Regions from separate parts of the Kitasatospora sp. NPDC059327 genome, predicted to be linked through region 1. Evidence: riboswitches for the same ligand, from Rfam matches in the RefSeq annotation. Region 1 holds a riboswitch; each other region holds the start of a gene.
What was found. Region 1 has a riboswitch for thiamine pyrophosphate ahead of thiO (glycine oxidase ThiO). Riboswitches for the same ligand answer to the same signal wherever they lie in the genome.
Positions count from the first base shown of each region.

Region 2: it holds a riboswitch for thiamine pyrophosphate, as region 1 does, so the genes downstream of both, thiC (phosphomethylpyrimidine synthase ThiC) here and thiO (glycine oxidase ThiO) in region 1, are expected to answer to the same signal.
Region 3: it holds a riboswitch for thiamine pyrophosphate, as region 1 does, so the genes downstream of both, ACFXHB_RS06170 (purine-cytosine permease family protein) here and thiO (glycine oxidase ThiO) in region 1, are expected to answer to the same signal.

Region 1 is NZ_JBHYYB010000013.1:113,890-120,966, forward strand. It holds gene ACFXHB_RS11160 (phytoene desaturase family protein) at 1-84, shown strand, start outside; gene ACFXHB_RS11165 (hypothetical protein) at 235-1,140, opposite strand; gene metF (methylenetetrahydrofolate reductase [NAD(P)H]) at 1,276-2,190, opposite strand; gene ACFXHB_RS11175 (polyprenyl synthetase family protein) at 2,367-3,473, shown strand; gene thiE (thiamine phosphate synthase) at 3,532-4,182, opposite strand; gene ACFXHB_RS11185 (Rv2175c family DNA-binding protein) at 4,182-4,547, opposite strand; gene ACFXHB_RS11190 (NAD(P)/FAD-dependent oxidoreductase) at 4,600-5,805, opposite strand; TPP riboswitch at 5,929-6,041, shown strand; gene thiO (glycine oxidase ThiO) at 6,045-7,077, shown strand, end outside.
Region 2 is NZ_JBHYYB010000122.1:4,651-11,727, forward strand. It holds gene ACFXHB_RS39315 (SPFH domain-containing protein) at 370-1,860, opposite strand; gene ACFXHB_RS39320 (hypothetical protein) at 1,964-2,170, opposite strand; gene ACFXHB_RS39325 (LPXTG cell wall anchor domain-containing protein) at 2,275-3,399, opposite strand; TPP riboswitch at 3,585-3,719, shown strand; gene thiC (phosphomethylpyrimidine synthase ThiC) at 3,715-5,547, shown strand; gene ACFXHB_RS39335 (hypothetical protein) at 5,652-5,795, opposite strand; gene ACFXHB_RS39340 (CBS domain-containing protein) at 6,085-6,507, opposite strand; gene ACFXHB_RS39345 (DUF5994 family protein) at 6,721-7,077, shown strand, end outside.
Region 3 is NZ_JBHYYB010000006.1:105,685-112,761, forward strand. It holds gene ACFXHB_RS06145 (FAD-binding oxidoreductase) at 1-702, opposite strand, end outside; gene ACFXHB_RS06150 (MerR family transcriptional regulator) at 983-1,807, opposite strand; gene ACFXHB_RS06155 (peptidoglycan-binding protein) at 1,909-3,018, opposite strand; tRNA gene ACFXHB_RS06160 (tRNA-Ser) at 3,201-3,288, opposite strand; gene ACFXHB_RS06165 (S1C family serine protease) at 3,345-5,015, opposite strand; TPP riboswitch at 5,306-5,454, shown strand; gene ACFXHB_RS06170 (purine-cytosine permease family protein) at 5,567-6,910, shown strand; gene ACFXHB_RS06175 (glycerophosphodiester phosphodiesterase family protein) at 7,061-7,077, shown strand, end outside.

The sequences.
Region 1 (7,077 bases):
GGCGGCGCCGCGCACCCCGGCGGCGGGCTGGCCCGGGTCGGCATGTCGGCCTGCGTCGCGGCCAACCTGGTCGGCCCGGCCTGAGCGGTCGGCCGCGCTACCGGTCCCGCCGACTTCCCGCGTCCGTCCGGCCTGAGCGGTCGGCCGCGCGGGACGTCGGTCCCGCCGACCTCTCGTGCGGCGGCCCGCGTCCATCGCTCCGGAAGGGACGGGCGGGGAGTGACCGCCCCGGGCTCAGCCCTGCTGCTGCCAGGTGGGCTGCTGCTGGTAGCCGTAGTCGTAGCCGGGCTGCTGCGGGATCCCGTGCTCGGCGTGCTGGGGCTGCTGGCCTTGCTGCTGGTCGAACTGCTGCTGGGGCTGCTGCCACTGCTGCTGAGCCTGCTGGCCCTGCTGGTCGTAGCCGTACTGGTCCGGCTGCTGCTGGTAGCCGCCGTACGCGTCGACCTGCTGCTGGTACCCGGCGTACGGGTCCGGCTGCTGCTGGTAGCCGCCGTAGCCCTGGTCGTAGGCGAAGGCCGGCTGTTGCTGGGTCTGCCACTGCTGCTGGGTGTTCGCGTCCCAGCCGGGCTGCTGCCGCGGGGTGTCGTAGCCGGCCTGGTAGGCCTCGGCGTACTGGTCGGGCTGGGCCTGCGCGACGGGCTGCTGCTGCTCGTAGTAGCCGGGGGCGTAGACGCCGTCCGCGGCGAGCTCCTGCATCTCGAAGGCGGCGGTCTGCTCGACGGCCGGGACGTCCTCGGCCACCACGACCGGTGCCGGGCTCTCCTCGACCGCGCTGACCGTGCCGATCCGGTCGGCCGCCACGACGGTGGCCACCGCCGCGCCACCGGTCAGCGCACCCAGCAGCGGCACCTTCGCCAGCGGGCCGGGCAGGCCGCCGTCGGCCCGGCGCAGCGACCATCCGGCCGCGTAGCCGCGCTTCACGGAGAGGGTGACGAGGGTCTGGCCGACCGCGAACAGCGCGGCGCCCGCGCCGATCACCACGACCGAGCCGGCCGCCATCCCGGCGGCCACCCCGAGGAAGCCCGCCAGGGCGAGGGCGCGCCAGTGCACCGGGGCGCGGTTCTGCAGCAGCAGCTCGGCCAGCAACCACAGCGCCACCGCCGCCAACGCGGCGTACAGCAGCAGGTATCCGATGCCCATCCGCCCGCATACCTCCAGCAGTCGCGTGCCCGCGCGCGCCGCGCGTGTGCGGCGACTGTACCGGTTGAACGTCCCGGGTACCGCATCGCGTTCCCGGGCCGCCCGAAGGCCGGGCGGCCCGGGAACAGCGGCTGATCAGCGCTGGTGCAGGCCGAGGTTCTGGTAGATCTCCAGCGTCGCGGTCGAGTGGTTGAGCGTGATGAAGTGCAGCCCGGGGGCACCCTCCGCCAGCAGTCGCTCGGACATCGCGGTGGCGTGCTCCATGCCGATCGCGCGCAGCGCCGCCGGGTCGTCGATCGCGGCCCGCAGCCGCCGCTCCAGGTCGGCCGGGAAGGCCGACCCGCTGAGCTGCGGGAAGCGCTCCAGCTGCTTGGCGTTGGTGACCGGCATGATCTCCGGGATGATCGGCGCCTCGCAGCCGGCGGCCGCGACCCGGTCGCGCAGCCGCAGGTAGTCGTCGACCTCGAAGAACATCTGGGTGATCGCGTAGTCGGCCCCGGAGCGGATCTTCGCCACGAAGTGCCGGATGTCCTCGTCCCAGTCGGTCGAACGCGGGTGCATGTTCGGCGAGGCGGCGACGCCGACGCAGAAGTCGCCGATCCCCTTGATCAGCTCCACCAGCTCGTAGGCGTAGGTGACACCGTCCGGGTGGCTGACCCACTCGCCGGTCGGGTCGCCGGGCGGGTCGCCGCGCACGGCGAGGACGTTGCGGACGCCCTGGTCGGCGTACTGGCCGATGATGTTGCGCAGCTCGGCGACCGAGTGGTCGACCGCGGTCAGGTGGGCCACCGGGGTCAGGGTGGTCTCGGTGGCGATCCGGCCGACGATGTTGACCGTCCGCTCGCGCGAGGAGCCGCCGGCTCCGTACGTCATGCAGACGAAGTTGGGGTCGAGCGGTTCGAGACGGCGGATGGCGTCCCAGAGACGATGCTCACCGACCTCGGTCCGCGGGGGCATGAACTCGAAGGAGAAGGACCGCTTGCCGGCCGCCAGCAGCTCGCGGACCGTCGACGCGCGGTCTGTTCTGGTGGTAGCGATGCCGAGTGCCATGCTGGCAGGTTAACCGTCGGCCGAAGGGCACGGACAACTCGGTTCCAGCTATTGAGACAATCGACGGACAGCGTTCCGCTTACCGCCCGAGGGGTGCCGGGGGCGCGTCCGTACAGCTGTTCGCGTCCGCCCGGCTACGCTTGCCGCACCCCCAGCGAAACCTCCGGAGCCTCATCGTGACCTCGTCCAGCAACCGGCCGGCCAACCCGATTGACGTGGAGGACGTGCGCGAGCGCGTCAACGCCGCCCTCGCGGGGTTCATGGACGGCCAGTCGGCCCTGCTCGGGAAGATCTCCCCGCAGCTGGCGCCCGCCGTCGAGGCCCTGCGCGACTTCCTGCTGGACGGTGGCAAGCGGCTGCGCCCGGCGTTCTGCTACTGGGGCTGGCGCGGCGCCGGCGGCAGTGGCCGCGGCGAGGGCATCGCGCACGCCGCGGCCGCCCTGGAGCTGCTGCAGGCCAGCGCGCTGGTCCACGACGACCTGATGGACCGCAGCGACACCCGGCGCGGTCTACCCTCCGTCCACCGCCGCTTCGAGGCGCTGCACCGCGCGAGCGGCTGGCGCGGCGACCGCGAGCAGTTCGGCGCCTCGGCGGCGGTGCTACTCGGTGACCTGCTGCTGATCTGGTGCGACGAGCTGTTCCTGCGCTCGGGACTGGAGCCAGCCGCCGTACTGGCCGCCAAGCCGGCGTTCGACCTGATGCGCACCGAGGTCATGGTCGGCCAGTACCTGGACGTCCTGGAGCCGGTCGCCGGCGACTCCACCGACGAGGGCGCGCTGGACCGGGCGCAGACCGTGCTGCACTACAAGTCGGCCAAGTACACGATCGAGCGCCCGTTGCAGGTCGGCGCGCTGCTGGCGGGCGCCGGTGCGGAGCTGGTCGAGGCGTACGGGGCGTTCGGGCTGCCGCTGGGCGAGGCGTTCCAACTGCGGGACGACCTGCTCGGCGTCTTCGGGGACCCGGCGGTCACCGGCAAGCCCGCCGGGGACGACCTGCGCGAGGGCAAGCGGACGCTGCTGGTCGCGCACGCGATGCGGGGGCTGCCCCCCGCCGACGCCCGGCACCTGGACGAACGGCTCGGCGCACCGGACCTCGCCCCCGAGGAGGTGGCCCGGCTGCGCGAGCTGGTCGGGCGCAGCGGCGCGCCCGAGCGGGTGGAGCGGCGGATCGAGGAGCTGATGCGGCAGTCACTGGCCGCGCTGGCGGCGGCGCCGCTGGCGGACGAACGGGCCCGCGAGGTGCTGCTGGCGCTGGCCGAGGCCGCCACCGTCCGCAAGTACTGATCCAGCTGTCCGAAAACGTGCGGACCGGGGAGTACCGAGGACGGCGGCGGCCGTCGGGTCAGAGCGCGCGCAACCGCCGGGCGAAGGCGGCGGCCGCCGCCTCCGGGTCGTCCGCGGCCGTGATGGCGCGCACCACCACGACCCGGCTCGCACCGGCCGCCAGCACCTCGTCCAGGTTGTCGAGGTCGATGCCGCCGATGGCGAACCACGGCCGGTCGGTGGTCCGGCCCGCCGCGTAGGAGACCAGGCCGAGGCCGGGCGCGTGGCGGCCCGGCTTGGTCGGGGTCGGCCAGACCGGGCCGGTGCAGAAGTAGTCCACGCCGGGCTCGGCGACCGCCGCGTCCACCTCGGACTCGGCGTGGCAGGAGCGGCCGATCAGCACGTCCTCGCCGAGGATCGCCCGGGCGGCCGGTACCGGCAGGTCGTCCTGCCCGAGGTGCAGCACGTCCGGCCGGGCCGCGTGCGCGACGTCGGCGCGGTCGTTGACGGCGAGCAGCTTCCCGTGGCGGCGGCAGGCGTCGGCGAAGACCTCCAGGGCCGCCAGCTCCTGCTTGGCCTCCAGGCCCTTGTCGCGGAGCTGGACGATGTCCACCCCGCCGGCCAGCGCCGCGTCCAGGAACTCCGCGAGGTCGCCCCGCTCACGGCGGGCGTCGGTGCAGAGGTAGAGCCGGGCGTCGGCGAGCCGCCGGCGCGGTGTGTCCGCCGCCATCAGATCAGCATCGCCTGGGCACGGCGCTTCACCTCGGTGCCGCGGTTCTCCTGCAGCGCCTGGATCGGGCTGCCGGGCAGCGACGGGTCCTCGGTGAAGAGCCACTCCAGGATCTCCACGTCGTTGTACCCGCAGTCGCGCAGCAGCGTCAGCGTGCCGGACAGGTGCTTCACCAGCCCCGGGCCGTCGATGAACGCGGCCGGCACCTGGAGCGACTTGTTCGGACCCCGCCGGACGGCGATCAGCCCGCCGTTCTTGACCAGGTCGCGCACCTCGGTGACCCGGACCCCCCACTGCTCCGAGATGTCGGGCAGGTACATCCACTCGGTGACCAGGGACTCAATCTTGCTTTCGATCTCACTCACGTCACCAGACTGCCACCTCCACGGCCCGCCGCGCACCAGGCGTCCGTCCGCGCTACCCCGCGACGGCCGACTTCAGTGCCACCGCCGGGTCCGCCGCCCGGACCGGATCGAGCACCACGGCGTGTTCGACCAGCCGGCGGCCCTGGGTGAGATCGCGCGGGCGGTCCACCGTCAGCAGCGCCCGCAGCACGCCGTCGCGCAGCCACAGCACCGCCCAGGACGGGTCCTGCGGGGAGCCGCGCAGGACCACCTCGTCGCCCTCGCCGTGCCGCCCGGCGTACTGCACCGTCCGACCGAACTGCTCCGACCAGAAGTACGGCACCGGGTCGTACGGCAGGTCCGCGCCGAGGACGGCGGCGGCCGCCGCCCCGCCGGAGCGCAGCGCGTGGTCCCAGTGCTGGACGGTCAACCGGGCCCCGGACCGGACCGACGGGTAGCTCACGCAGTCGCCGGCCGCGTAGACGCCGGGCAGCGTGGTCCGCAGCCGCTCGTCCACCAGGACGGCGCCGGCCTCGTCCAGCGCGACGCCGGAGCCGGCCAGCCAGCCGGTGGCCGGGCGGGCCCCGATGCCGACCACGACCTCGTCGGCGGGCAGGTGGGAGCCGTCCGCCAGCAGCACCGCACCGGCCTCGACCGCCGCGACGCCCACCCCGCAGCGCAGTTCCACGCCGGCCTCCGCGTACCAGGCCGCCATCGCGTGGCCGACCCCGGCGGGCAGCACGCCGGGGACGGGCGCCGGGCCGGCCTCCACGACGGTGACCTCGCACCCGGCGGCCCGGGCGGCGGTGGCCACCTCGGCACCGATCCAGCCGGCGCCCACCAGCACCAGGCGCAGGCCCGGGCGGAGCAGGGCGCGCAGCGCCAGCGCGTCGTCCAGGGTGTGCAGCAGGTGGGCCCGCTCGGCACCGGGCAGGGCGCGCGGGGTCGCGCCGGTGGCGATCACCAGCGAGTCGTAGGGCAGGTCGCCGCCGTCGGTGCGCAGCACGCCGGGGGTGAGCCCGGTGGCGCGGCGGCCGGTGAGCAGCTCGACGCCCAGCCGCGCGAAGTCGAGGTCGAGCGGGGTGGCGTCGGCCTTGCCGAGCAGCACCTCCTTGGAGAGCGGCGGCCGGTCGTACGGCGGGTGCGGCTCCTCGCCGACCAGGACGATCCGCCCCCGCCACCCGCCCTGCCGCAGGCCGGCGGCGCAGTGCGCCCCGGCCAGCCCCGCCCCGACCACGACCGCCCGGTCCGTCCCGCTCAGCTCTGCCACGCCCGTCACTGTACTGGCGCCCGGCGGGGCGCCGGAGGGCCGTCCGCCACCCCGCCGCCGACCCCGCCGGCCACCGCGCTGTCCACCCCTCGTACGCGCCTTCAGTGGCGGTGACCCCCGGAGTTATGGTGGGGGCACCATCACGGGAGCCCGGCGGACCGGGCTGAGAGGCGGGCTGACACGGCCTGCGACCGTCCGAACCTGATCCGGGTCATACCGGCGAAGGGAGAGCAGCGACTTTGACACGCTTGGCAGCAGGAACCCACGCCGACGTGCTGGTCGTCGGCGGCGGCGTCATCGGCCTCGCCGTCGCCTGGCGGGCGGCCCGGCTGGGGCTGCGGGACATCGCGGTGGTCGACCCGGACCCGGGCGGCGGCGCGGCCCGGGTCGCGGCCGGCATGCTCGCTCCCGTGACCGAACTCCAGTACGGCGAGGAGCCGTTGCTGCGCCTCGGGATGGCCTCCAACGAGCGCTACGCGGCCTTCGCCGCCGAGCTCACCGAGGCCTCCGGCGGCCGGGACACCGGCTACCGCCGCTGCGGCACCCTGGCCGTCGCCCTCGACTCCGACGACCGCGAGGAGCTGCGCGAGCTGCACTCCTTCCACCAGCGGCTCGGCCTCGACTCGCGGTGGCTGACCGGCCGGGAGGCCCGCAAGCTGGAGCCGATGCTCGCCCCGGCCGTGCGCGGCGGCCTGCACGTCACCGAGGACCACCAGGTGGACGGCCGCCGGCTGGCCGGGGCCCTGGTCCTCGCCTGCGAGCGGGCGGGCGTCCGGCTGCACCGCGCCGAGGCCACCGAGCTGCTGGTCGAGGACGGCCGGGCCGTCGGCGTCCGGCTGGGCGACGCGCGGACCCTGACCGCCGACCGGACCGTGCTCGCGGCCGGCTCCCGCAGCCATCTGCTGCCGGGCCTGCCCGCGGGGGTGCTGCCGGCGATCCGCCCGGTGAAGGGCCAGATCCTGCGGCTGCGGATCCCCCCGGCCTACCGCCCGTTCCTCTCCCGCAACGTCCGCGCGGTGGTGCGCGGCCGGCACCTCTACCTGGTGCCGAGGGAGAACGGCGAGCTGGTGATCGGCGCGACCAGCGAGGAGCAGGGCTACGACACCACCGTCACCGCCGGCGGGGTGTACGAGCTGCTGCGCGACGCCCACGAGGTGGTCCCCGGCATCACCGAGCTGCCGCTGGTGGAGACCTCCGCCGGGCTGCGCCCGGGCTCGCCGGACAACGCGCCGCTGCTCGGGCCGACCGCCCTGCCCGGGCTGGTCGCCGCCACCGGCCACT
Region 2 (7,077 bases), on a different contig from region 1:
CCGGCCGGACCCGGACGCCCGTACCCCCTCGGGGGGTGCGGGCGTCAGTCGTCGGTGGAGGCGTCGGCGGCGGTACCGCCGAAGGGCAGGACCGTGTCGAGGTCCCAGCCCGGCCGCCAGTGGGGCCGGTCGGGCCCAGGGCGGCCAGGCACGCGTCGGCGAGGCTCTGTACGGCGGTCAGGCCGATCCGGACGTCGCCGCCCGGGAGCAGCGGGACTCCGTGCCGCACCCGAGCCAGTACCTGCGGGGCGAGGTGCGGATCGCCCGGCCCGTAGACGGCGCGTGGGCGCAGCGGGCGTGCCCGCGCCCACCTGAGTACGGGTACTCGGGTGGGCGCGGGCGGCTACCCGATCGTTCCGGGGGAGGGTCTCACTCCTCGACCGGGATCTGCTGGACGGGCACCACGGCGGCCGTGGCGCCCGCGCCGGTCGCCGCCGTCGCCGCTCCCGCGGCCGGGCCCGACTGCTCGGGCCCGTGCAGGGTGGTGAGCAGCTGGCGGGCCAGCCCGAGGCCGGTCCCGCCCATCGTGAGCGCCTTGGCGAACAGTTCGCCCACCCCCTCGGCGCCGTTGAGCAGCACCATGTGCTCCACATTGCCGAAGGACTGCGCGGCCGCCAGCACGATGTCCGGCCACTTCTCCGCCAACTCCTGCGCCACCACCGCGTCCTGGTTCTCCGCGAGGGCGGCGGCCCGGGCCTGGATGCCCGCCGCCTTGGCGAGCCCGATCGCCTTGGCCGCCTCCGCCTCCGCCAGCCCGCGGGCCTCGGCGGCCGCGGCCTCGGCCTGCCCGGTGGCCCTGGTCGCCTCGGCCTCGGCCAGCGCGCGCAGCCGGGTGGCGTCCGCCGCCGCCTCGGCCGTGATCCTGACCTGGCCGGCTTCGGCGGCGGCCTTCAGCTGGGTCTCCTGGGCGTGGGCCTGCGCGGCGGAGATCCGGGCGTCGCGGTCGGCGTCGGCCCGGGTGCGGGTCTCGTACGCCTTGGCGTCGGCCGGCTTGCGGACCTCGATCTGCAGCTGCTGCTCCTTGCGGCGCGCCTCCAGCTCGGCGACCTTCGTCTCCTGGACGACCACCTCCTGCCGGGAGGCGGCCTCGGCGAGCGGTCCGGCCTGCTCGGCCCGGGCGTTGGCGGTGTCGCGTTCGGCCTGGTAGGCGGACTGCTGGATGGCGCTGTTGCGGGTGGCCTCGGCCTTGCGGGCGGCGGCCTCCTGCTCCGCCTCGGTGGCCATCCGGTCGGCCTCGGCCTGGGCGATCCGGGCGTCCCGCTGGACGGCCGCGGCGTGCGGGATGGCGAGGTTCTTGATGTAGCCGGTCGGGTCGATGATCTCCTGGATCTGCAGGGTGTCGATGATCAGCCCGAGCTTCTCCATCTCCAGACCGGAGGCGGCCCTGGTCTCCCCCGTGAGCCGCTCGCGGTCGCGGATCATGTCCTCGACGGTGAGCCCGCCGACGATCGAGCGCAGGTGCCCGGCGAAGACGTTGTGGACCCGCTGGCTGATCAGTTTCTGCTGGTCCAGGAAGCGCCGGGCGGCATTGGCGATCGAGACGTCGTCGTCGCCGACCTTGAAGATCACCACGCCCTTGACCCGGACCGGGATTCCCTGGGTGGTGACGCACTCGACGTTCAGCTCGGCCTCGTTGAGGTCCAGCGAGAGCCGGCGGACACCTTGCAGGCCCGGCGTGACGAAAGTCCCCCGGCCGGTGACGATCCGGAAGCCCAGACCGTCCCCGACCCCCTCGGTCCGGTGCCGGGAGCCCGAGATGATCAGCGCCTCGTTGGGCTCGGCCACCCGCCACATGAGTTTGAAGAGCGTGATTCCCGCCAGCAGCACCGCGGCGGCTGCCCCGATGATGACGTACACCATGGTTCAACTCCCCCTCTCGGCACATGAGATGCGCCGTTTCGGATTGTCCGCCCGGTACAACCCGAAGAGAAGAGAAAGGACGTGACGGCCTGTCACAAGCTCGTCACGGAAGCACCGGCGCCACGTAGACCGTCCGGGGCGGCTGGTACTCGATCACCACCACCGGTGTCCCGACCGGCAGTCGGTCGCCCGGGACGGCGAGATAGGCGAGGAACGCCTCCGTGCCCCGGCGCTCCGGAACGTGCACCATCACCTCGCCGACCAGCCCCGCACCGACCGCCCCGCTGACCCGCCCCGCCAGTCCGACCATGTCGGCCAGTGTGCCACCCCGGTGGGCTCGTCCGCCGGTGCGCCGGAAGGCCGGTGCCCGTCCGCCGGTCGACAGGCGGACGGGCACCGGCGGCGGCCCCGGGCTCAGGACCCGGCGTGCTCCCGGCGGCGCCGCACCACGAGGACGGTGGCGAGGCCCACGGCCACCGCGCCGACCGCGCCGGCGGCCAGCGGAGTGGTCGAACCGGCTCCGGTGTGCGCCAGTTGGGCGCCCTGAGCGCTGGTGGTGGCGGTGCCGCCGCTGCCGGCGACCGGGCTCATCGAGGGGCTCGGGGTGCCGGTGGGGCGGGTGCCGGCGGCGGGGACGGCCGTCGTGGTCGAGGCCGGGGAGGCCGTCGTGCCGGGCGTCGACGGCGTGCTGCCGGTGCCGGCCGCCTCGGTGACGGTGATGGCGGCGGAGCTGTCCGCGATGGTCTGGCAGTAGTCCCGGCCGGGCTGCTCGTACGTGAAGGAGGACTGGCCGGACACGCTGGCACCCACCGTCTCCGCGACCGCGTCGCGGCCGGCGGCCAGGCGGATCTCGAAGGTCAGTGACTGGTCCTTGGCGAGCCGGAAGGACTGGAGCGGCACCTGGAGCCAGTTGTCGCTGCTCGCCTTGACCGGGGTCCCGGTGGCCCAGGCGCCGCCGGGGAACTTCGTCTCCACGGTGAAGGCGCGGGCGCCGTGCCCGATCACGGTGAACTTGGTGGTGAAGTCGGGCAGGTCGTAGCCCGTGGTGTTGCGGACGGTGATGGTGGATTCGACGGCCGGCCCGCCCTTCACCAGGGTCAGCCTGGCGTAGCCGGTCCCGTTCCAGGAGACCGGGACGGTCGCGACCGGGCGGTGGGCGAAGGAGCAGGGCTGCGCCGAGGGGCTGCCGGTCGGGGTCGGCGTACCGGTCGGGGTGGCCGACGGGGTGGCCGACGGGGTGGCGGTCGGGGTGGCGGTCGGGGTGCCGGTCGGCGTCTCCGTCGGGACGGCGGTCGGTGCCGTGCTCGGTGCCGTGCTCGGTGCCGTGCTCGGTGCGGTGGTGGGCGCCGTGCTCGGCGCCGGTTCGGTGGCGTCGCCGGTCGGCCCGGTGCTCGGTGCGGCGGTTCCGCTCGCGTTCGAGGCGGTGGTGGTGGGCGTCGCGGTCGGATCGGCGAGCGGGGCGGCGGATGCCGCACCCAGGCCCAGGCCGAGACTCGCGGTGACGGCCGCACAGGTGACAAGGAGGCGCGAAGTCCTCATGGTGATCCCCCAGATGGTGGCGCAGGTGGACCGACTACGTGCCGGTCGTGCGCGAACGCGTGCGCGAGGATCGTACCGTCGGTGATCAAACGTTCGGGCCGGAGCCGGCCGGCGCTGGACGGACCCCCTCTGGACCAGCGGCGATTCGCTCGCTACGGTGTTGGACGTCATGCGCAGGCAACACCGCCTGCGGACACGGGAGCTCGGAGCACCGGGCTGAGAGGGCGCTGACCGGAACGTCGCTGGACGTGCCGAACGCTGCGTCGACCGCAGGAACCTGACCGGGTAATGCCGGCGTAGGGAGTAGAAGGTCTGATGACCACGTTCGATGCACAGCCGCAGTCTGCCCGGAACCAGGACGCCGGGAGCGCGGGCACCGGAAGCGCGGGCACCGGCTACCCGACCCCGGCCTGGCGCAAGGCCTACCGCGAAGGGTCCCGCCCCGACCTGCGCGTCCCGTACCGCGAGGTCGTCCTCACCAACGGCCGGACCGTCCCGCTCTACGACACGTCGGGCCCGTACACCGACCCCGCGTACGAGGCCGATGTGCGCCGCGGCCTGCCGCCGCTGCGCGACGCCTGGATCCGCCAGCGCGGCGACGTCGAGGAGTACGACGGCCGGGAGGCCCGCCCGGAGGACGACGGGATCAAGCACACCTCGCCGCGCGGCGGGAACCTGCGCAACCTCGACGCCGTCTTCCCCGGCCGCCCGCGCCGCCCGCTGCGCGGCCGTTCCGGCGCCTCCGTCACCCAACTCGCCTACGCCAGGCGCGGCGTGGTGACCCCGGAGATGGAGTTCGTGGCCCTGCGCGAGGGCCTGGCCCCGGAGTACGTCCGCGAGGAGGTGGCGCGCGGGCGCGCCGTCATCCCGGTCAACGTGAACCACCCCGAGGTGGAGCCGTCGATCATCGGCACCAACTTCCTGGTGAAGATCAACGCCAACATCGGCAACTCCGCCGTCACCTCCTCGATCGAGGAGGAGGTGGAGAAGATGACCTGGGCCACCCGCTGGGGCGCCGACACCGTCATGGACCTCTCCACCGGCCGCAACATCCACACCACCCGTGAGTGGATCCTGCGCAACTCCCCGGTGCCGATCGGCACGGTGCCGCTCTACCAGGCGCTGGAGAAGGTCGACGGCCGGGCCGAGGAGCTCAGCTGGGACGTCTACCGCGACACGATCGTCGAGCAGTGCGAGCAGGGCGTCGACTACATGACCGTGCACGCCGGTGTGCTGCTGCGGTACGTGCCGCTGACGGCCCGCCGCAAGACCGGCATCGTCTCGCGCGGCGGCTCGATCATGGCCGCCTGGTGCCTGGCGCACCATCAGGAGAACTTCCTCTACACCAACTTCGAGGAGCTCTGCGAGATCCTCGCGAGCTACGACGTCACCTTCTCGCTCGGTGACGGCCTGCGCCCCGGCTCGATCGCGGACGCCAACGACGAGGCGCAGTTCGCCGAGCTGCGGACGCTGGGCGAACTCGGCCGGATCGCCCGCGAACGCGACGTCCAGGTGATGATCGAGGGACCGGGCCACGTCCCGATGAACAAGATCCGGGAGAACATGGATCTCCAGAAGGAGATCTGCGACGAGGCGCCGTTCTACACCCTCGGCCCGCTGACCACGGACGTCGCCCCCGGCTACGACCACATCACCTCGGGCATCGGCGCCGCGATGATCGCCTGGTGGGGCACCGCGATGCTCTGCTACGTCACCCCCAAGGAGCACCTGGGCCTGCCCAACCGGGACGACGTCAAGACCGGCGTCATCACCTACAAGATCGCCGCCCACGCCGCCGACCTCGCCAAGGGCCACCCCGGCGCCCAGGCCTGGGACGACGCGCTCTCCGACGCCCGCTTCGAGTTCCGCTGGGAGGACCAGTTCAACCTGGCCCTCGACCCGGAGACGGCCCGCGAGTTCCACGACGAGACGCTCCCCGCCGAGCCCGCCAAGACGGCCCACTTCTGCTCGATGTGCGGCCCGAAGTTCTGCTCGATGAAGATCTCCCAGCAGATCCGCGCCGAGCACGGCGAGGGCTCCTCGGCGGTCGCCTCCGGCTACGACGCCGAGGCCTTGGCCGGCATGCAGGCCAAGGCCGAGGAGTTCGCGGCCCAGGGGAACCGGGTCTACCTCCCCCTGGCCGACTGACGGTCATCGAGAACGGCGCCGCACCGGGAGGCAGGAGGGGGCTTCCCGGCGCGGCGCTCCGCCCGGTCCGGGGCGGAGGGCAGGAGCCCGGTCTCGTCGGCCCGTCACATCACCGGCTCGGCCTCGTCCCGCCACGCGACGCCGGCCGGCCAGGCGGGCTTGGCGATGCCGCTCAGCGCTTCGGCCGACGAGGTGCCGTCCCCGCCCTGGACGCCGATCCGGTCCCGTCCGCGCCGCTCGATCCGCACTCACGTGCCGCTCCCGGTGCGGGCGCCGACGGACCGGCGCTTGCGGACCACCGTCGGCGGATCGAGCGTGGTCCCCAACGCGGTTCCGGCGCGTTCGAGTACCTCGTCGACCGTTACCCGGCGCAGATCCGTCAGGGGGCGACGGTAGTGATGCTCAGACGTGTCGGGGCATGTCCTGGGTTCACGCGGCCCCGATTCGCGCTCGCGTCGTCGGACTGCCGGCATGCGGTGCGCCCTCCGGCCGGGCGCCCCGGTGGCGCCGTCCGGACCTCGGGCTTCGCCTTCCCGGTCAGCCGACGGGGCGGAGGCCCGTCAGGCCGGCGACGCGGTCGGCGGTGAGGATGCCGAGGAGGTAGCCGTCGTCGTCGATGACCGGCCAGATCGTGAGGGACTTGATCTGCATGGCGAGCGCCGCGAGGCCGAGAGCCATGCTCGGCCAGGCGAACGGGCCCCGCTGGTGCGCGGTGTCGCGCAGCGCGGTCCGTTCGGCGTGCCAGGAGCGGGTCAGGAAGGGGTCGAGGCCGATCCGGGTCACCAGGCCCTCGCAGCGGCCGTTGTGGTCGCGGACGAGCAGGTAGGCGACCTGGGCGCCGCGGAAGATCTCGTTGGCCCGGTCGACGGTGATGTCGTCGGCGATCTGGTACTCGTAGGGCTCCATCGCGTCCGCGACCGTGAGGCCGTGACTCGCGGGCTGTGTGTAGTGGGTGGTCATGATGTCGACCCAACCCGCCTCCGGGCCGGCCTGCGGCCGTCCGGCGCTGTGCCGCACCCAGGACGAAGCCGGAACGGGGACCGGGATGCGGGATGCCCTGGATGCGGCCAAGGCTACTCCGGTCGGGTCCGGACCGTCGGGGCGCGGAGTAGCCTGGGGAGACAGCCGAGGACACGTCGTACACCGGTAGTGGCACTGGTGTCGCCCGAGGTCATGAGCGGTCCTCTCGGAGGGCCGGACGGGCGGCTCCTGATGATGCCGATCCCCCTTCCCATCTCCTCCTCCCCCGAGCCGTGGTCGGTCCCGGGCGTGCCCCTGCTCCCCCGCCTGGTGCTGGAGCCGACGTTCGCCCGCGACGGTGTGTTCGACGGCGCGTGGTGGCCGCGGACCCATGACATCCGGGCCGAGCTGCCGGACCTGCTCACCGCGCTCGGCGTCCATCTGGGCCGGATCGTCCGGGTGGGTCTCGACAGCGGTGGCTGGGGTGACATCCCCGACTCGGTCACCGTGGACGGCCTGGTGGTGCGGATCGGCTGGTTCGCCGCCAGCGGCGAGACGATCAGTCTCACC
Region 3 (7,077 bases), on a different contig from region 1:
GGCGCCCGCCGCGTCCGCGCTCGGGAACTCCGCCGCCAGCGCCAACTGCGCGGCCGGCAGGGGCCGCAGAGCCACCACGGCCCCGACCACCACGCCCAGCGTGCCCTCCGAGCCGACCAGCAACCGGGTCAGGTCGTACCCCGCGACCCCCTTCGCCGTCCGGCGACCGGTGGACAACAGCCGCCCGTCCGCCAGCACCACGTCGAGACCGAGCACGTACTCGCTGGTGACGCCGTACTTGACGCAGCAGAGCCCGCCCGCGCCGGTGCCGATGTTGCCGCCGATGGTGCAGGACTCCCAGCTGGACGGGTCCGGCGGGTAGGAGAGGCCCACCTCTGCGGCCGCCCTCGACAGTTCCGCGTTCACCACACCGGGCTCGACGACCGCGATCCGGTTCACCGGGTCGATCTCCAGGATGCGGTTCATCTTCACCATCGACAGCACGACGCAGCCGTCGACGGCGTTGGCCGCACCGGAGAGCCCGGTCCGGGCGCCCTGCGGCACCACCGGCACCCGCAGCTCGGTGGCGGTCCGCAGGACGTGCCGCACCTGTTCGACCGTCTCCGGGAAGACCACCACGGCGGGAGTGCCGGCCGCGCAGAAGCCCGCCATGTCGTGGCTGTAGGCGGCCATCACATCCGGGTCCACCACCAGTGCCCCGGGCGGGAGACCCCGTGCCAGTCGGTCCGTCAGATCACTCATCGCCGCCTCCGATCGCCGCCCGGCGCGTCGCCCCGGCCGCACGCCCGGCGGTCGTACGGCCGTCGCGCCGCACGCCGTCCAGTCGTCCGAGATCGAGCCGTCCGCCGCCCGTCACCTCTGCTCGCACTCTGCCCCGCCGTCGCACGACCGGCAAGTACGCCGCTCCGGCCCCGGGGGCGCGGCCGGCCGGAACAGGCGCCGGCCCCGGCGCGACGGCGGGCGCCTGTTCCGCCGCTCGCCGCCGCGCCCGCCGCCGCGGGGCCCCGCGCCACCCGTCCGGCTACGGACGGACCACCGGCTCCTGGAACTCCGTCACCCAGTCCGCCGGCGCGTCCGGGCACTCCAGGTACAGCTCCCGCGCGTACCCCGTGGAGCGGTAGCCGTTCTCGTCGATGAACCGGGCCAGCGTCTGGAACGCGCCCAGTGCGTCGTCCATCGACCCCCGGTGCACGATGGTCGCCGCCTCCGCGATCTCCGGCAGGTCGACCACCTCGAAGCCGCGACCCCCGGACACCGCCGCCCCGACCGGGACGGCCACCCGGATCAGCACCGCGCCGTCCCCCTCCGGCGTGTCCTCGTACCGGGCCACCGACGGCCCGGCCTCCGCCACCCCGGCCTCCGCCAGCCGCCGGCAGAGCTCCCCGAACAGCGGGCCGATCACCGGTCCGATGTCCTCCGGCTGGTAGCTGCGCGCGACCGCGGTCAGCTCCGCCGCCCGGACCGACGGCACCCGCTTCACCACGACGTCCTGTGCAGGCATGGTTCCCTCACTCTCGATCGTCCGGAGCCTCGCCTCGACCCGGCTCAGCCGCTGGGCGTCCGCCGCCATCGCGGCGGCCAGCTCGGCCTGCCGCAGCCGCAGCATCCCGCGCAGCTCGGTCGCGTCCACCCGCTCGTCCAGGACGGCCCCCACCTGCTGCAACGTGAAGCCGAGGTCCTTGAGGGCGATGACGCGGTTGAGCCGGGCGAGCTGGGCGGCCTCGTAGCAGCGGTAGCCGCTGACCGGGTCGACACGGGCCGGGCGCAGCAGTCCGATCGCGTCGTAGTGACGCAGCATCCGGACCGACACCCGGCCGTGCTTGGCGAAGTCTCCGATGTTGAACATGATGCCTCCAGTGCAGACCCTCACACCGTGTCATGGTCAAGCACCGGCGCCCACGGCCGGGCTCGCGGCCCACCCCGGCCGCCCGTCAGTCCGTCAGTCCGTCAGTCCGTGACGTCGAACCCGCGCCGCGCCCCCAACTCCCGCAGACTGCGCTGACCGGGGATGCCGTTGGCGTCCGACCCCGCGTAGCCGAGGCTGCGCTGGAAGGCCGCGTAGGCCTGCACGGACCTGCTGCCGAGCGAGCCGTCCACCCAGCGCTGCTCCAGGTACCCCTCGTCGGCCAGCGCCTGTTCGACGATCCGGACCTCACCGCCGTAGGTCTGGTGGCCCTGCTCCGCACCGGGGTCGGTCCGGGCCGCCGTGACGATGTGGGCCAGCGAGACGCGGCGCGGCGAGGGCAGCCGGCCGAGCAGCCGGCGCAGCGAGTCCACCCCCGGGACACCGTCCGCGTCACTGCCCGAGTAGCCCAGACCGCGCTGGTAGTCCTGGTAGTTGAGGGTGTCGGCGTCACGCCAGTCCTCGTCCGGACCGGTCGTGTAGTGCGAGCCGTGCCCGGCCGCCACCAGCGCCTCGCCCACCTCGCGGACCTGCGGCCCGTGCGCGCCGTAGCCGTACTCCAGCCCGTTGATCGTCACCCGGTCGCGGGACGGGCCGGAGTCCGACCGCGGCGGCGGCAGCGGGGCACCGCCCCCGCCGGCCGCGATGCCGGGCAGGACGAGGGCGTGGAACTGCCCCACCCGGGCGTCCCCCGGACAGGCGGTGCCGCCGTCCGACCACTCCGGGAACAGCCGGTGGTAGCCGAAGCCGGGATCGTCCGCCGTGCGGCAGACCCGCACCGGGATCCCGTGCTGCCGGTGCAGCCAGATCCCGAGCGCGATCAGCGCGGCGATCTGCGCGTCCGTCCACGGATCGGTGCTCTGGTCGTCACTGGCCGACTCGATGCTCACCGCTCCCGTGCCGTCGGCCCTGCGGTTGGCCGCCATGTTGGCGTCCGCCCGGGTCTGGGTGCCGATGAACTGGCCCACGCTGCCGTCGTAGCCGACCCCGAAGTGCGACTCCAGATTGGTCGAGTCCCGCCAGTACTCGTAGATTCGGCGCGGCGCCCACGGCGCCGCGATGCTGTGGAAGATCACCTGCGTCGGCACGATCGCCGGCTGCGCGTCCGACTCGGGCTGAAGCTCCAGCTTCTCAGCGCCGGGGTACCAGGCCATCCGTCTCTCCTCGCCGGGCCCAGGGCAGTCCGCCCCTTACCCCCGGCACACGAACCCCTCAGCCCCCCACGAGGACGCCCCCGCCCCAAACCCCCCGTTCAGGTGAACTCGCCCCGGAACACGCGAAAGGCGGGTGCCGGAAGCTTCCGGCACCCGCCTTGAGCAGGTGGTTCTCCAACCAGCGGAGAGCGTGGGATTCGAACCCACGGTACGGGGTCACCGCACGACAGTTTTCAAGACTGTTCCCTTAGGCCGCTCGGGCAGCTCTCCAGGCGGAGGTCAGCCTAACGGGTCCGACGGGGTTCGGTGCACCCGTTCCCGGGTGGTCAGTCGCCGACGCGCTCCGCGAGGGTGACCTTGGTGGTGAGGGTCTGGCCGTTGCGGGTGTACTCGACGTCCACGGTCTCGCCGGGCTTGTGCGTCCAGATCTTGCTGACCAGGGCGGGGCCGTTCTCGATCGGGCTGCCGCCGAGCTTGGTGATGACGTCGCCGGGCTTGAGGCCGGCCTTGTCGGCGGCGCCGCCGGGGGTGACGGCCGGGGTGCCCTGGATGTCGCGGGTCTGGATCTGCGCGCCGTCGCCCTTGTAGTCATCGTTGCGCAGGACGTCCAGCTTGGCGTAGACCGGCTTGCCGGTCTTGATCAGCGTCTCGGCGACCCACTTGGCCTGGTTGATCGGGATCGCGAAGCCCAGGCCGATGCTGCCGGCCCGGCCGGTGCTGGACGTGTTGGACTGGATCGCCGAGTTGATGCCCATCACCGCGCCGCTGGCGTCCAGCAGCGGGCCGCCGGAGTTGCCGGGGTTGATGGAGGCGTCGGTCTGCAGGGCGTTCATGTAGGAGGACTGCGCGCCGGTCTCGTCGCCGGAGGCGACCGGACGGTCCTTGGCACTGATGATGCCGGTGGTGACGGTGGACTCCAGGCCGTACGGCGCGCCGATGGCGATCGTGGAGTCGCCGACGTTGACCTTGTCGGAGTCGGCCAGCGGAAGCGGCGTCAGCTTGTCCTTGGGCGGGCTGTCGAGCTTCACCACGGCGACGTCGTAGCCCTCGGCGCGGCCGAGCACCGAGGCGTTGTAGGAGCTTCCGTCGGCGAACTTGACGGTCAGTTTGCCGCCGTTGGAGGCGGGCGCGACGACGTGGTTGTTGGTGAGGATGTGGCCCTCGGTGTCGAAGACGAAGCCGGTGCCGGTGCCCGACTCGCCGTTGCCCTGCGCCTTGATGGTGACGACGCTGGGCAGCGCCTTCTGCGCGATGCCGGCGACGGAGCCGGGGACGGGCTCGGTCTTCTGGGTGTTGTTCGCCTGGACGGTGGTGCTCCTGTGGTCGTCCGAGGCGGAGATGCCGCCGCCGTCGCGGTCCGCGACGGCCACGCCGAGCGCGCCACCGGCCACACCGGCGACCAGGGCGACGGCGGCGATCAGCGCGATCAGACCGCCGCGCTTCTTGCGCGGACCGCCGGGCTCGGGGGCACCCGGGTAGTCGGCCGGGTAGCCGAGCGGTCCGCCCGGGTACCCCGGGCCGCCGGGCGCGGCGGGCGGAGCGTCGTGGGCGCCCCAGCCGCCGAGCGGCTGGCCGGCGCCGAACGGGTGGTGCGCGGCCGGGGCGGGGGGTGCCGCCGGGGCGCCGTACGGGTCGTGGGCCGCCGCGACCGGGGTGCCCGGGGTGGCGTACGGGTTGGTGACCGGCGCGGCGGCGGGGGCCGCCACCGGGGCCGCGGGCGCGGCCGGTACGGGCGGCAGGACCGGCGGGGGTGCGTCGATGTACCCGGCCTCGGCCACGACCGGCGCGGGAGCCGCGACCGGCTCGGCCGGGACGGCGGGCGCCGGCTCCGGGGCGCCGACCTTGCTGAACGCCAGCGTCGGCGTGAACCCGCCGGACTCCGGCGCGGCCGGGGCGGCGGGCGCCGGACCGTCATGAGCGGGACCCACGACCCCCTGACCGTCGGAGGGCTGCTCCCCCTGTGGCCCGGTGGGCCCAACCTCGCGCTCGGTGCTCACGGACGACCTCCATAGCTGACAGGACCAACAACCATAGTTTTTCGCACACTCGATTCGATTGCCGTAAGGACCCCTCTGAAGAACTCATAAGAATCCTTAGCCCGGCCCGACAGCGGCCCCCTCCGGCGCCCCGACCGCCCCCCCGACCCGACCCCCCGACCCGACCCCCCGGTGGAACCCTCGGGACGCCCCGCGGAACACCCTCGGAGCACGCCCCGGGCGTCCCGCGATGCGGACCGCCGGACGCCTGGCCTTGGCGTTCACCCCCGGGCCGGTTAGCCTGTCGCACAAAACTGACACGCGGGAGCTTGGACCCACCAGGCTGAGAGTGCGCCGGTCGACCGTACGCCACGACATCCGTGGGCGGACCGTCGAGGGGGCGCAGACCGCCGGAACCTGTCCGGGTAATGCCGGCGTAGGGAGTATCGGCCATGCCGCCTGCTTCGCCATCCTCTTCTTCGGGCGCGCCCGCGTCCAAGGATTTCCCCGAGTCGTCCGCTCCCTCCGACGCCGCCGGCGGCGCACCCGGTTCCACGGGCACCGCCACCGCCGTGCTGGACCGACCGGACCGGACCGACCGGGTCGAGGCCCCGTTCGTCCTGGACACCGAGCCGCCGCGCACGCTGCGCTTCCGGGACCACTTCGCGCTCTGGATGAACCTCGGCGTCAGCCTGATCGGCTTCACCACCGCCGCCACCGTGCTCGGCGCACCGGGCAGCGAGCTGTCGCTGGCCGCCGCCGTGACCGCGATCGTCGTCGGCACCGTGGTCGGCACCGCGATGCTCGGCGTGGCCGCGCTGATCGGGGCCCGGACCGGCGCACCGGCGATGGCCAACCTGCGCGGGCTGTTCGGGACCAGGCTCTCCTACGTGCCGACGGTGCTGAACATCGTCCAGTGCGTCGGCTGGGGCGTGTACGAGCTGCTGGTCATCGCGATGGGCGCGCAGACGGTGGCGCACACCGAGGGCTACCGCTGGGTGTTCGTCGTGCTGGCGGGCGCGGTCACCACCGCGCTGACGATCTGGCCGCTCGGCGCCATCGCGGTGCTCCGCCGCTTCGTCGCCGCCGCTGTCGCGGTGGCGATGGTGTACTTCACCGTCCAGCTGGGCCGCAACGGGGTGTCCGACCCGGGCGCGGGCAACTGGCACGGCTTCCTCCGGGCCACCGACGCGATGATCGCGGTGTCGATCTCCTTCGTCCCGCTGGCCGCCGACTACACCCGGCACTCGCGCACCGCCCGCTCCGCGTTCTGGGGCAGCTTCTCCGGCTACACCCTCGCCCAGGTCTGGTGCTACGTGCTCGGCCTGTTCGCGCTGCTGCAGGCCGACGGCGACGCCACCCGGATCTTCGACTCCTTCCTGGGCGTCTGGGCCGGCTGGCTCTTCCTGCTGGTGCTGGTGCTGCGCGAGACCGACCAGTCCTTCGCCAACGTGTACTCGACCGCGATGTCGGTCCACAACCTGCTGCCGAAGGTGGACCGCCGGGTGCTGACCGGCGGCACCGGTCTGCTGATCACCGTGCTGGCGCTGCAGATCACCGAGTTCACCGACTCCTACTACGCCTTCCTGGGCCTGATCGGCTCGGTGTTCGTGCCGATGTTCGCGGTGCTGGCGGTCGACTACTTCCTCGGCGCCGGGCGGCGCGGCTGGAACCTCGCCGCCGACGCGCCGTCCCGCTGGCTGATGCTGCTGCCCTGGGCACTCGGCTTCGCCGTCTACCAGGTGATCGCGCCGACCGCGATCGCCGGCTGGTGGACGGACTTCTGGACCTCCGTCCAGGAGGTGCTGCACTTCACGCCGCAGGAGTGGACCTCGGCCTCGCTGTTCGGCTTCCTGGTGCCGGCCCTGGCCACCTGGGCGCTCACGCCGCTCACCCGGCGCACCGCCGCGGCCTGACCCGACCGGCCCGGTCCGCGCACCGGGCCGGACAACGGCGCACCACGCATCGCGCAAGCACACCGCGCACCGCGCACCGAGGCGAAGACGGCCCCGCAGGTTGGGGCCGTCTTCGCCTGCGTGTCACTTCCGCCGCCTATCGTGGACGGCGTGACCAGCCCCGACCT